One region of the Tatumella sp. JGM94 genome, then DNA from elsewhere that is predicted to be linked to it. Evidence: predicted binding sites of a transcription regulator. Region 1 holds the regulator's gene; each other region holds the start of a gene.
What was found. The regulator CRP, encoded in region 1, controls carbon source genes, mostly activating them, when cyclic AMP is high. The targets are predictions, from matches to a motif close to ATGTGANNNNNNTCACAT.
Positions count from the first base shown of each region.

Region 2: the regulator CRP is predicted to act here: its motif matches at 551-568, upstream of JK216_RS07555 (nucleoside-specific channel-forming protein Tsx).
Region 3: the regulator CRP is predicted to act here: its motif matches at 1,567-1,584, upstream of cdd (cytidine deaminase).

Region 1 covers NZ_JAERJN010000004.1:13,558-17,573, forward strand. The annotation lists gene JK216_RS04000 (hydrolase) at 1-481, shown strand, start outside; gene JK216_RS04005 (YheU family protein) at 484-699, shown strand; gene JK216_RS04010 (phosphoribulokinase) at 792-1,661, shown strand; gene JK216_RS04015 (OsmC family protein) at 1,700-2,104, opposite strand; gene crp (cAMP-activated global transcriptional regulator CRP) at 2,406-3,038, shown strand; gene JK216_RS04025 (YccS/YhfK family putative transporter) at 3,110-4,016, shown strand, end outside.
Region 2 covers NZ_JAERJN010000008.1:44,365-48,380, forward strand. The annotation lists gene JK216_RS07550 (OsmC family protein) at 1-278, opposite strand, end outside; gene JK216_RS07555 (nucleoside-specific channel-forming protein Tsx) at 769-1,641, shown strand; gene JK216_RS07560 (MFS transporter) at 1,879-3,294, shown strand; gene JK216_RS07565 (cytochrome c) at 3,353-4,016, opposite strand, start outside.
Region 3 covers NZ_JAERJN010000002.1:232,731-236,746, forward strand. The annotation lists gene JK216_RS02755 (NAD-dependent malic enzyme) at 1-486, opposite strand, end outside; gene cdd (cytidine deaminase) at 638-1,525, opposite strand; gene metG (methionine--tRNA ligase) at 1,736-3,802, opposite strand; gene apbC (iron-sulfur cluster carrier protein ApbC) at 3,992-4,016, shown strand, end outside.

The DNA of each region.
Region 1 (4,016 bases):
GTCGGCCCCTTTAATGCTGGAGCCCTGCAGTTCTAAGCTGGAACAGGGCTTTTCGCGTTTTTATCAGTTCTATCTGCTGTCGCAGATGAAAAAAAGTGTTCGCCGGAAACTGAAAGCATATCCCGGCCTGCTGGATATCTCTCTCGAACGCCTGAATAGCATTCACCGGCTAAGGGATTTCGATGATGAAATTACGTCTAAAAACCATGGATTTACCGATGCAACCGACTATTATCGTCGTGCAAGCGGCATGCCGCTGCTTTCCGGCGTCGAAAAACCGTTACTGATTATCCATGCCCGGGATGATCCTTTTATGGTGCCTGATGTCATTCCCAATCCGGAGCATCTGTCACCGAGCATTACCTACCAGCTCTGTCAGTACGGTGGCCACGTTGGTTTCGTCAGTGGTACCCTGACCCGCCCGGTCATGTGGCTGGAGCATCGTATTCCTCAATGGCTTTCAACCTGGCTGGATAAATAATTGTGATCATTCCATGGCAGCAAATAGATCCTGATACGCTGAATAATCTGATTGAGTCTTTTGTCCTCAGAGAAGGCACAGACTATGGTGAACAGGAGCGTTCATTGTCAGAAAAAACGGCCGATATTCACCGGCAGCTCACCGCCGGGGAAATCGTCGTGGTGTGGTCGGAATTACATGAGTCAGTCACACTGATGCCAGCGCGTAATTTCGGTTAACCGCGGATTTGTCCCGTACTACGACAGATGACACCCGCGGCCAGACATGTTAACAATGCTGTCAGCCGTATTGGTTCAGGGAGCATAACGTTATGTCAGCAAGGCATCCTATCATTGCCGTTACCGGTTCCAGCGGTGCCGGAACAAGTACTACCAGCCTCGCCTTTCGTAAAATTTTCCAGCAACTGAATATCCGTGCCGCAGAAGTGGAAGGAGACAGTTTTCACCGGTATAGCCGGCCAGAGATGGATGTTGCTATCCGCAAAGCACGGGATCTGGGGAGGCATATCAGTTATTTTGGACCCGAGGCCAATGACTTCTCTCTGCTGGAACAGACCTTTACCGAATATGCCCGCCAGGGTACCGGTCGCTCACGTAAATATTTACATACCTATGATGAAGCAGTGCCCTGGAAACAGCAGCCCGGTACCTTCACCCCCTGGCAACCTTTACCGGAGAATACGGATGTCTTGTTCTATGAAGGATTACACGGCGGTATTGTTACCGGACAACACAACGTTGCTGACAAAGTTGATTTGATGGTCGGTGTGGTACCGATCGTTAATCTGGAATGGATTCAGAAACTGGTCAGAGACACCGGCGAACGCGGCCACTCCCGTGAAGCGGTGATGGATTCGGTGGTACGGTCGATGGATGACTATATTAACTATATCACTCCGCAATTTTCCCGGACCCATATTAACTTTCAGCGGGTACCGACGGTTGATACGTCTAATCCGTTCGCAGCAAAGACCATCCCTTCACTGGATGAGAGTTTGGTGGTGATCCATTTCCGGGGGTTGGAAGAGATTAATTTCCCGTATTTACTGGCGATGATCCACGGGGCATTTATTTCACATATCAATACGCTGGTCGTGCCGGGAGGCAAGATGGGGCTGGCCATGGAGCTGATTATGACACCGCTGGTGAAACAATTGATCGAACAGCGCGCTCCCCGCTAATACGTCCGGATGCCAGACAGCATCCGGACACCATGAACTTACAGACTTATCACTTCAACACTGTGGGTAACATCAACCCCTTTACCCAGCATTAAAGCAACCGAGCAATATTTTTCAGCCGAAAGTGAAACTGCACGCTCTACCGCTGTATCGGCCAGGTTATGCCCGGTGACAATAAAGTGAAGATTAATATGGGTAAACAGACGCGGCGCTTCTTCGCGACGCTGCGATGTCAGTTTAACTTCACAGTCTGTCACATCATGACGGCCTTTCTGCAAAATAGACACCACGTCAATGGCACTACAGCTTCCGGTAGCCATCAAAACCATTTCCATCGGGCTGGGAGCTTTGTCACCGGCATTACCATCCATAAGGACCTGATGTCCCGAGGCTGATTCCCCGATAAAACTCAACCCTTCAACCCATTTTACGCGTGCCTGCATTGTTCTTACTCTCAGTTTATTAAATATCTGTCAGATTACTCCTTCACAGGATAAACGGCAATCTGCGGGCAATGACCCGGGCCAGACAATACAACAGGAGACAGTTTCCTCAGGGTATGCTACAAACAGAGGGGTAGATAATTTTTACCCGATTACAACCATGGCAAAACGGTCGTCTTCACCAGAGTAAGTGTCACTGGGTCACCGCGAATGTCAGACAAAAAAGCCCTATGATTTCAAAGCCCCACAGGATCTTACCCCCTGTGTTTCCGGCACGATTACAACAGAAGGATACAAGAGAATGGTTCTTGGTAAACCACAAACAGACCCTACATTAGAATGGTTCCTGTCCCATTGTCATATTCACAAATATCCCTCCAAAAGCACCCTGATCCATCAGGGTGAAAAAGCGGAAACTCTCTATTATATAGTGAAAGGCTCCGTTGCTGTTCTGATTAAAGATGAAGAAGGAAAAGAGATGATCCTCTCTTATCTGAATCAGGGCGATTTTATTGGAGAACTGGGATTATTTGAGGAAGGCCAGGAACGTACTGCCTGGGTGCGCGCCAAAGTTGCCTGTGAGGTTGCGGAGATTTCTTACAAGAAATTCCGTCAGCTTATTCAGGTGAATCCCGAAATTCTGATGCGCTTATCATCACAGATGGCACGCCGTTTACAGGTAACGTCGGAAAAAGTCGGTAATCTGGCCTTTCTTGACGTTACCGGACGCATTGCCCAGACCCTGCTTAACCTGGCACGTCAGCCCGATGCAATGACTCATCCTGACGGAATGCAGATCAAAATTACCCGTCAGGAGATCGGCCAAATCGTCGGTTGTTCCCGCGAAACCGTCGGCCGGATCCTGAAAATGCTGGAAGATCAGAACCTGATTTCAGCCCACGGGAAAACCATCGTCGTCTACGGTACCCGTTAACGGATCATACTGTCCGCTGCACGGCAGGTGACTGCCGTGTCTTGTTTATTATTGACCTGCGGTTGTATCTGATGTGGCGCAGAATTGTTTATCACCCTGAAGTTAACTATGCCTTGCGCCAGACACTTATCCTGTGTCTTCCTGTCGCCGCCGGATGGCTGGCCGGCGATCTGCAGAAAGGTCTGCTGTTTTCTCTGGTACCAGCCTGCTGCAATATCGCCGGACTGGATACCCCGCATCGCCATTTTTTTAAGCGAATTGTTATCGGCGGTACTCTGTTTGCGCTCAGTAGTTTCTTACTACAGTGGCTGCTGCTGCGTAATGTCCCGTTACCGTTTATTGTCGGTGCGCTTCCATTATTAATCGGAGTATGCGGTGAAATAAGCCCGTTGCATGGACGTCTGCTACCGGGGTCCCTGATCGCCATGACATTTACGCTGAGCCTGGTCGGACGAATGCCCCTGTGGGGCCCCCCTTTGCTCTATGGCTGCGGTACTTTATGGTACGGACTGTTTAACTGGTACTGGTTCAGGCTGTCTAAGGATCAGCCGCTGCGTGAAACACTCAGCCTGTTATACCGCGCTCTGGCGAAATATTGCGAGGAAAAATATACTCTGCTCAGCAGCAGTGATTATGATAAATCATTACCCGCATTACTGAATTACCAGCAGAAAGTCGTCGATTTAATCACCACCGCCTATCAGCAAATCCATATGCTTTCCGCGGAAAAAAACAGCCGTGAAAAATACCTGATCCGTACCTTTATGATGGCAGAAGACCTGCAGGAGCATATTTCAGTGACTCTCAGCCAGAGTGAGGATGTCAGAGATCTGGTACAGAAAAGTCAGTCGGGAGAAATTATCAAACGCACCGCTAATCTGGTTGCCGGACAACTGCGCAAGACCGCCGATAATATCCTTTATCACCAGATTCCGGCGGACTTTTCGATGCGTGAGTCTCTGTCAGAATTACAGAATA
Region 2 (4,016 bases), on a different contig from region 1:
GGGTTGTCCTGATATCCGTCAACTACCACTCCCGCATCCGCGCACAAATGCAGATACCATAATTTGTGGCAGGCAGATACTGAGGCTAACAGGAGTTGTTCCGGATTCCAGCATGATTTGTCACCTCTGAATGCAGGGTCAGCACTCAGGGCTATCGTATCTCTGCCAGCAGCATGCAGTTCTGCAGAACGATCATACGCCTTATAGGAGGCGGTCCCTTCCCCGCGGTTTCCTGTCCAGAGCAGGGTAACCTGGTAGTGGTGCTGTTTTATAGCCATCAGATATCCTCAGGGGGTGATGTCATCCGGAGCGAGGTTCGCCCCCGGATGATTATAAGATTGCATAAGATGAATCATAATATTTACTTATGTTTTGATCGTAATAACCGCAGTCTGAAACGTGCGCGGTGAGGTAACCCGCAAGGATTTTCCTGCTGGCTGCAGGGTGCTGTCTATGACATTTTTCTGGCCCGCAACCGGTTACTTTTTACTAACTGCCACAGAGTTTACCTTTCTTAGGCAGTAAAAAGTTCAGTTTATATCGTAAATTAATGTGATCTGTATCACATTAATGATGATTAAAACTGCAACATATTTTGTCAATTGTGAATTACATCGAATTACTCGGGTATGATATCCGGCATGATCCAGCCTGGTGAGGTTTCGATGATATCGAACCTGTTTTTCCGGTTTGATTTCTTTTTCTGTACCTCTGCTGACTGTGATAACAGGGGTACTCTTTAGGCAAATTGCGGGTGTTTAATATAAAATGAAATATAAATTAATGATGGCAGCAACTTTGCTGGCGGGTTCAGCAATCAGTCCTTCTTATGCGGCAGATACATCACCTCAGTACCTGTCGGACTGGTGGCACCAGAGTGTCAATGTCGTGGGCAGTTACCATACCCGGTTCGGACCCCAGCTAAATAACGATTTATATCTGGAGTATGAAGCTTTTGCTCACAAAGACTGGTTCGATTTCTACGGTTATGTAGATGTGCCTAAATTCTTCGGCACCGGTAACGGTAACGACTCAGGGATTTGGGACAAAGGCAAAGGTTCTCCGCTGTTTATGGAAATCGAACCACGCTTTTCTATTGATAAGCTGACCGGTACCAGCCTGGCCTTTGGCCCGTTCAAAGAATGGTACTTTGCTAACAACTATATCTATGACATGGGCCCGAACAATGCTAACCGTCAGAACACCTGGTATATGGGTCTGGGTACAGATATAGATACCGGCACCAAACTGGGATTATCACTGAACGTTTATGCTAAATATCAGTGGGAAAACTACGGCGCGGCAAACCAAAACAGCTGGGACGGCTATCGTTTCAAAATTAAATACTTCCTGCCTCTGACGACCCTATGGGGCGGTAACCTGAGTTATATCGGTTTTACAAATATTGACTGGGATTCAGATCTTGGTGAAAAATCCGGTCCGGTCCGTACCAGTAATTCTATCGCTTCCAGCCATGTTCTCTCCCTGAGTTATGACCACTGGCATTATTCACTGGTTGCCCGTTATTTCCATAATGGCGGACAGTGGGCCGATGGTTCAGAACTTAATTTTGGTAAAGGCAACTTCACTACCAAAAATACTGGCTGGGGTTATTACGCGGTCATTGGTTATAATTTCTGATAATTATCCGTTAACTCGTATCGTCCTTTGCTGACGATATCCCCCGGCCGGCACCCCCTGTCCGGCCGGGGAAAGAAACGCTCCAATCGCCCCGCAGAATTAATATTATTTAACCTCGTTTTTTTTGTTTTCTTCGCTTATTCTGCTATTTGTTCACTGCTGATCACTCCCTCTATTCAATACTAATAATCTGTTCAGCAGCATCGCAAATACAGCTATCCCGAGGTTAATTTCATTATGTCATCCGTCTGTACTGCAGCAGAGACCTGCTCTGTTGTTCAGCAAAATAATAAATACACTATTGCCGCCCGAATTGATGCATTACCTTCCGGTAAAAGTCTGTGGGTTTTTATTTCTTTACTCGCTCTGGGTGGTTTTTTCGAACTCTATGATTTATTCGAAACGGGATATATTAGTTCAGGTTTACTCGCTGAGAAAATATTTCATCCGGGGAATGCCGGTATTTTCGGAATATCTGATCAGGCCGCATTTGCTTCCGTCACTTTCCTTGGCTTATTTATCGGTGCCAGCTTACTGGCGAAATATGCAGATAAATTTGGCCGCCGTATGACCTTCATCTTCGCCCTCGGCTGGTACGGTATTTTCTCGTTAATGATGGCGTTTCAGAATACCGCCGAAGGGATTATTTTATGCCGTCTGCTGGTCGGTATCGGGCTGGGGGTCGAGCTGGTCACTATCGACACCTATCTGGCAGAGTGGATGCCGGCACATTTACGCAGCAGGGCATTTGCCTTTTCTTTTTTTATTCAGTTTCTGTCAGTACCTGTCGTTGCCCTGATGTCCTGGTGGCTGATCCCGAAGAGCTGGTTACATCTGGAAGGCTGGCGCTGGGTCGTAATTGCCGGGGCGGTATGTTCACTGGTGATCTGGCGTATTCGCCGTAACCTGCCCGAATCGGCCCGCTGGCTGGAACAACAGGGACGTTATCAGGAAGCCCACCGGGTACTGAGTGCAATGGAAAAGCGCTGCGGTATCACACCACCACCGTGGGAAATATTACCCGCGGCAGTTCAGAACTCGCCCCGTGTACAGGGAAGCTTCCGCGAAATATGGGCCCGCCAATGGCGTAAACGAACCCTGATGCTGGTGGTGATGAATTTTTTCCAGGCGATTGGTTTCTTTGGTTTTGGTAACTGGCTGCCGGCACTACTGTCGGGTAAAGGCACCAGCCTGACCCACAGCCTGCTGTATGCTTTTTTTATCACCCTCGCTTATCCGCTCGGTTCACTGATTTGCAGCCGTTATGCCGATAAGTTTGAAAATAAATGGCAGATCGTTATGGCATCGTTAATGACTGTCATCTTCGGTACTCTGTTTGCGCTGGCGGACAGTCCGTTGCTGATGATTATCTGTGGTTTTCTGGTGACATATTCCAATGCCTGGCTGACCTTCAGCTATCATGCTTATCAGACCGAGATATTTCCGACTCATATCCGTGCCAGGGCCGTCGGTTTCTGTTATTCATTCAGCCGCCTGTCGACAGTCTTTAGCAGTATTATGATCGGCGTGATACTGCAATACGCCGGCAGTCAGGGGGTGATTGCCTTTATCGTGTTCAGTATGCTGATGGTAATGTTATCGGTGGGTATTTTTGGCCCCGCCACCCGCGGACGCGACCTGGAAAATATCTGATATATAACAGACCCTCCCCGCGATCTCTGCGGGGGAAGGTCTGTCAGTGATCATACGGTTACGGCTGTTTTGATAATCCTTCAACCGTCGCCGCACCTTGTTTGGTACTGACCGTCGCCGATTTCCGCATATCTGCGACCTGATCCGCTGAAACTGTCGACGAGGCAGTGTTACCCCAGCTGTTACGAATAAAGTTCACCACATCAGCCACCTGCTGGTCGTTAAGTCTCCAGCCAAAAGCCGGCATGGTGACCGCAGAAGGTGCGCCATTGACCCCGGGTAAGGTATCCCCTGTCAGCACAATATGGATCAGCGATGCCGGATCCTGCGCTAATACTACCGGATTACCTTTCAGTGCCGGGAAGAAACGGGTGTAACCTGTGCCATCGGTTTTATGACAGGCAGCACAGCTGTCCACATACTGTGCAGCACCGGTCTGATGATCGTCACCTTTCCACAGTGCCTGAGCTGTCTGATCATTCGCTGTAAACCCTGGCTGGCTGGCATCCCGCGGACTGAGAGATTTCAGGTAACTGGCAATGGCATTGATATCATCGGCGCTCAGATATTGCAGACTGTGCTGTACCACATCCGTCATTCCGCCGAAAACAGCCGTATGATCGTTACGGCCGTAACGCAGGAACTGGGCGATATCTGACGTACTCCAGCGTCCCAGACCATCACGATCATCCCCCCGCAGACTGGTGGCCGTCCAGCCATCA
Region 3 (4,016 bases), on a different contig from region 1:
GCCTAAACCGAGAATTCGCTCGCCGTCAGTGACGACAATAACTTTGACATTCTGCTTAGTGGCATTTTGCAGCATATCTTCGATATGCTCACGGTTAGGGTATGAGATAAAAACACCGCGGGCACGGCGATAAATTTCAGAAAAGTGTTCACAGGCCGTGCCGACGGTCGGGGTATAGATGATTGGCATCACCTCTTCCAGATGGTCATCCAGCAGACGGTAAAACAGTGTCTCATTGGTATCCTGAATATTACGCAAAAAGACGTGTTTATCGTTATTGTTTTTAAATTGCTGAAACTGGTGCCAGGCACGTTCTGCTTGTTCTTCGATAGTTTCTACGGTTTCAGGAAGTAATCCGTTAAGATTAAATTCGTTACGTTCTTCCTGCGTAAAGGCACTGCCTTTATTAAGTAACGGAAATTCTAACAGAATAGGGCCGGCATAAGGGATATACAGCGGGCGTTTGCTTTCGTAATCGAGTTCCATGTCGTGCATGCTCCTCAGCGTTTTCTCCGGCGGCCACAGCGGCTGGCCGAAGGTATCAGGGTAAGACAAAAATATAGCCTTCAGCTGCCGATGATAAGCAGAAAAAATCAATAAAATGTTAATGCCGCCGCAAATTTAGCCGCGGCGGGGGCTACAGTGACAGACTGACCTCTCGTAACTGATCACACCCCAGAGCCGCGAGGGTTGCCCGGGTCGCCGCCAGCTGACTGACTGCGGCCTGTTCAGATTCGGCCAGTACCGCTTGCTGAATATCAAGGCAATTGCCCTCCTGTAAGTTAAGCAGTATCAGGGCGGATTGTAACGGCGGCAGTGACGGGTTATAGGCGGCATTTTCTGCATAGCGACCTGCATAAATAGTACCGTTGCTGGTCATTAAGGCCACTCCGCTATAGGCAGAAGAATAGGGAGCATAGCTTTTAGCCGCCGCCCTGATAGCCGCCTGTTGCAGGGCATCACCACTGACCGGGAAATTCTGCGTCTGGTCATCCATCAGCAGATCACTGATCTGCAAATCTGCAGGGCCAAAAGCATCGGGCAGATAGTCGGCCAGAGTTCGTGGCGGTTTACCGGGCAGACACAACACCAGCTCTCCGCCACTGTTGAGTTCATTCATAAACTGACGACAATGGCCGCAGGGGGTGTAGTTGACGGTCACCGCCGCCAGTTTCTTTTCACCGGACAGCCAGGCATGGGTGATAGCGCTCTGTTCGGCATGGACTGTTTGCTGCATGGTGGCGCCGCGGAATTCCATATTGGCGCCGAAGTACCAGTTGCCACTGGTGCCGCGGGCGATTGCGCCGACATTAAACGCGGATAATGGTGTCACCGCACAACTGGCAGCCAGTGGCAGTAAGGCCAGAGCCAGGGCATTCTCGTCCAGACCTGTGTCTGCGGTTAACTGACTCACTGTCTGCGCGGACAGAATCGCTGTAAACTGCGGATCCTCCAGCACAGGACGCAGGGCGGCCTGTAAGCGGGGAGTCAGTGTTTCAAATGCGGTGGTGTAACGTGGGTGCATACGAAGCCTCATTCAGTGAAACTGCGGTATCTGATTTTTATATGTGATCTCTATCAAATGCACAATGTACACGGCGGTTTGCATTACAACTTTGCGCGATTCATCGCAAAGTTTTTCTGACAGACATCAAGATTCAGAGGGAAGGATGAATTCCGCGGAAAAAAAAGCCGGTTTACACCGGCTTATGGACTGAGGGCATGGCTGGCAGAATTAACCGACCTGCATGCCCGGCTGTGCGCCGCTGTCGGCGGACAGGATAAATAAATCGCTGCCGCCACTGCCGGCAGATAACACCATGCCTTCCGATACGCCAAAACGCATCTTACGCGGTGCAAGGTTTGCTACAATAATGGTCAGACGGCCGGTCAGTACCGACGGATCCGGATAGGCCGCACGGATACCTGAAAAAATCTGACGCTTTTCACCGCCGACATCCAGTACCAGGCGCAGTAGTTTATCAGACCCTTCGACCAGTTCAGCCTGCTCAATCAGCGCTACCCGCATATCTACTTTGGCAAAATCATCGATACTAATAATACCTTCTGCCTGTACATCTGCTTTTTTAGCCGGCTTTTCGGTCACAGCGGTTTTCTTCGGTTTGGCGGCAGCCGGTGCTGTGGTCTGGCCAGCATCGTGTTTAGAGGCTTCGATCAGTCCGTTAACTTTTGCCATTTCAATACGCTGATACAGTGCTTTAAATGGTGCCACAGTGTGGCCAGTCAGAGGCCGGGCCACACCGTCCCATGTCAGCTCACTGTTTAGGAAGTTTTCACAACGTTCAGCCAGCTCCGGCAGTACCGGCTTCAGCCAGGTCATCAGCACGCGGAACAGATGGATACCCATTGAGCAGACAGACTGCAGTTCAGCATCACGACCTTCCTGCTTCGCAATAACCCACGGGGCCTGCTCATCGACATAACGGTTTGCCATATCTGCCAGTGACATAATTTCACGGATCGCACGGCTGAACTCACGGCTTGCCCATGCTTCACCAATTTTCTCGCTGGCATCGACAAAGGTCTGATACAGGGCAGGGTCTGCCAGAGTCTCTGACAGCTGACCATTAAAACGTTTGGTAATAAACCCGGCATTGCGTGACGCCAGATTAACCACTTTATTCACGATGTCAGCATTTACCCGCTGGACAAAATCTTCCAGGTTCAGGTCAATATCGTCAATGCGTGAAGAGAGTTTAGCCGCATAGTAGTAACGCAGGCTGTCGGCATCCAGGTGTTGCAGCCAGGTACTGGCTTTAATGAAAGTCCCCCGCGATTTTGACATTTTAGCGCCGTTAACCGTCACATAACCGTGTACAAACAGGTTATCCGGTTTACGGTACTGGCTGCCTTCCAGCATGGCCGGCCAGAACAGGCTGTGGAAATAAACAATATCTTTACCGATAAAATGGTACAGCTCGGTAGAAGAATCTTTCTTCCAGTATTCGTCAAAATCCAGATCACCGCGTTTATCACACAGATTTTTAAACGACCCCATGTAACCGATAGGCGCATCCAGCCAGACATAGAAATATTTACCAGGGGCTCCGGGGATTTCGAAACCGAAATAAGGCGCATCGCGGGAAATATCCCACTGTTGCAAACCGGAATCGAACCACTCCTGCATCTTATTAGCGACCTGTTCCTGCAGCGCACCGGAGCGGGTCCAGGTTTGCAACATGGCAGAGAATGATGGCAGATCAAAGAAGAAATGCTCTGAGTCACGCATTACAGGTGTTGCACCGGAAATCACCGATTTCGGTTCAATAAGCTCGGTCGGGCTGTAGGTTGCCCCGCAGACTTCGCAGTTATCGCCATACTGATCGGCAGCTTTACATTTAGGACAGCTGCCTTTTACGAAGCGATCCGGTAAAAACATGCCTTTTTCCGGGTCATATAACTGGGAGATGGTACGGTTTTTAATAAAACCGTTCTCTTTCAGCCGGCCATAGATTTGTTCAGACAGCTCGCGGTTTTCTTCGCTGTGGGTTGAGTGGTAGTTGTCATAGCTGATATTAAACCCGGCGAAATCCGTCTGATGTTCCCGGCTCATATCATCAATCATTTTTTCCGGAGCAACACCCAGTTGCTGCGCTTTGAGCATGATTGGAGTACCGTGGGCATCATCAGCACAGATAAACCACACGGTATTGCCACGCATTCGCTGGTAACGTACCCAGATGTCTGCCTGGATATGTTCCAGCATATGCCCGAGATGGATAGATCCATTAGCGTACGGCAGAGCGCACGTTACCATTATTTTTTTTGCGACTTGAGTCATAGTTTGCGTAGCTTTCTGTTGGTTTGGAAAAGAACATAGAATGGTAACCGAAGGCACCGTTAACGTAAACAAGTGGCGGGTGATAATGCTTATCCGGTGTCGCCGTTACGCCGGCCATTCTGCTAGGATAGAGACTGATTGATTTTTTTACGTTGTTTTAACAATGCATCGTTACAAGGAGAAGGGATGATGTCAGATGCCCGTCAGCATCACT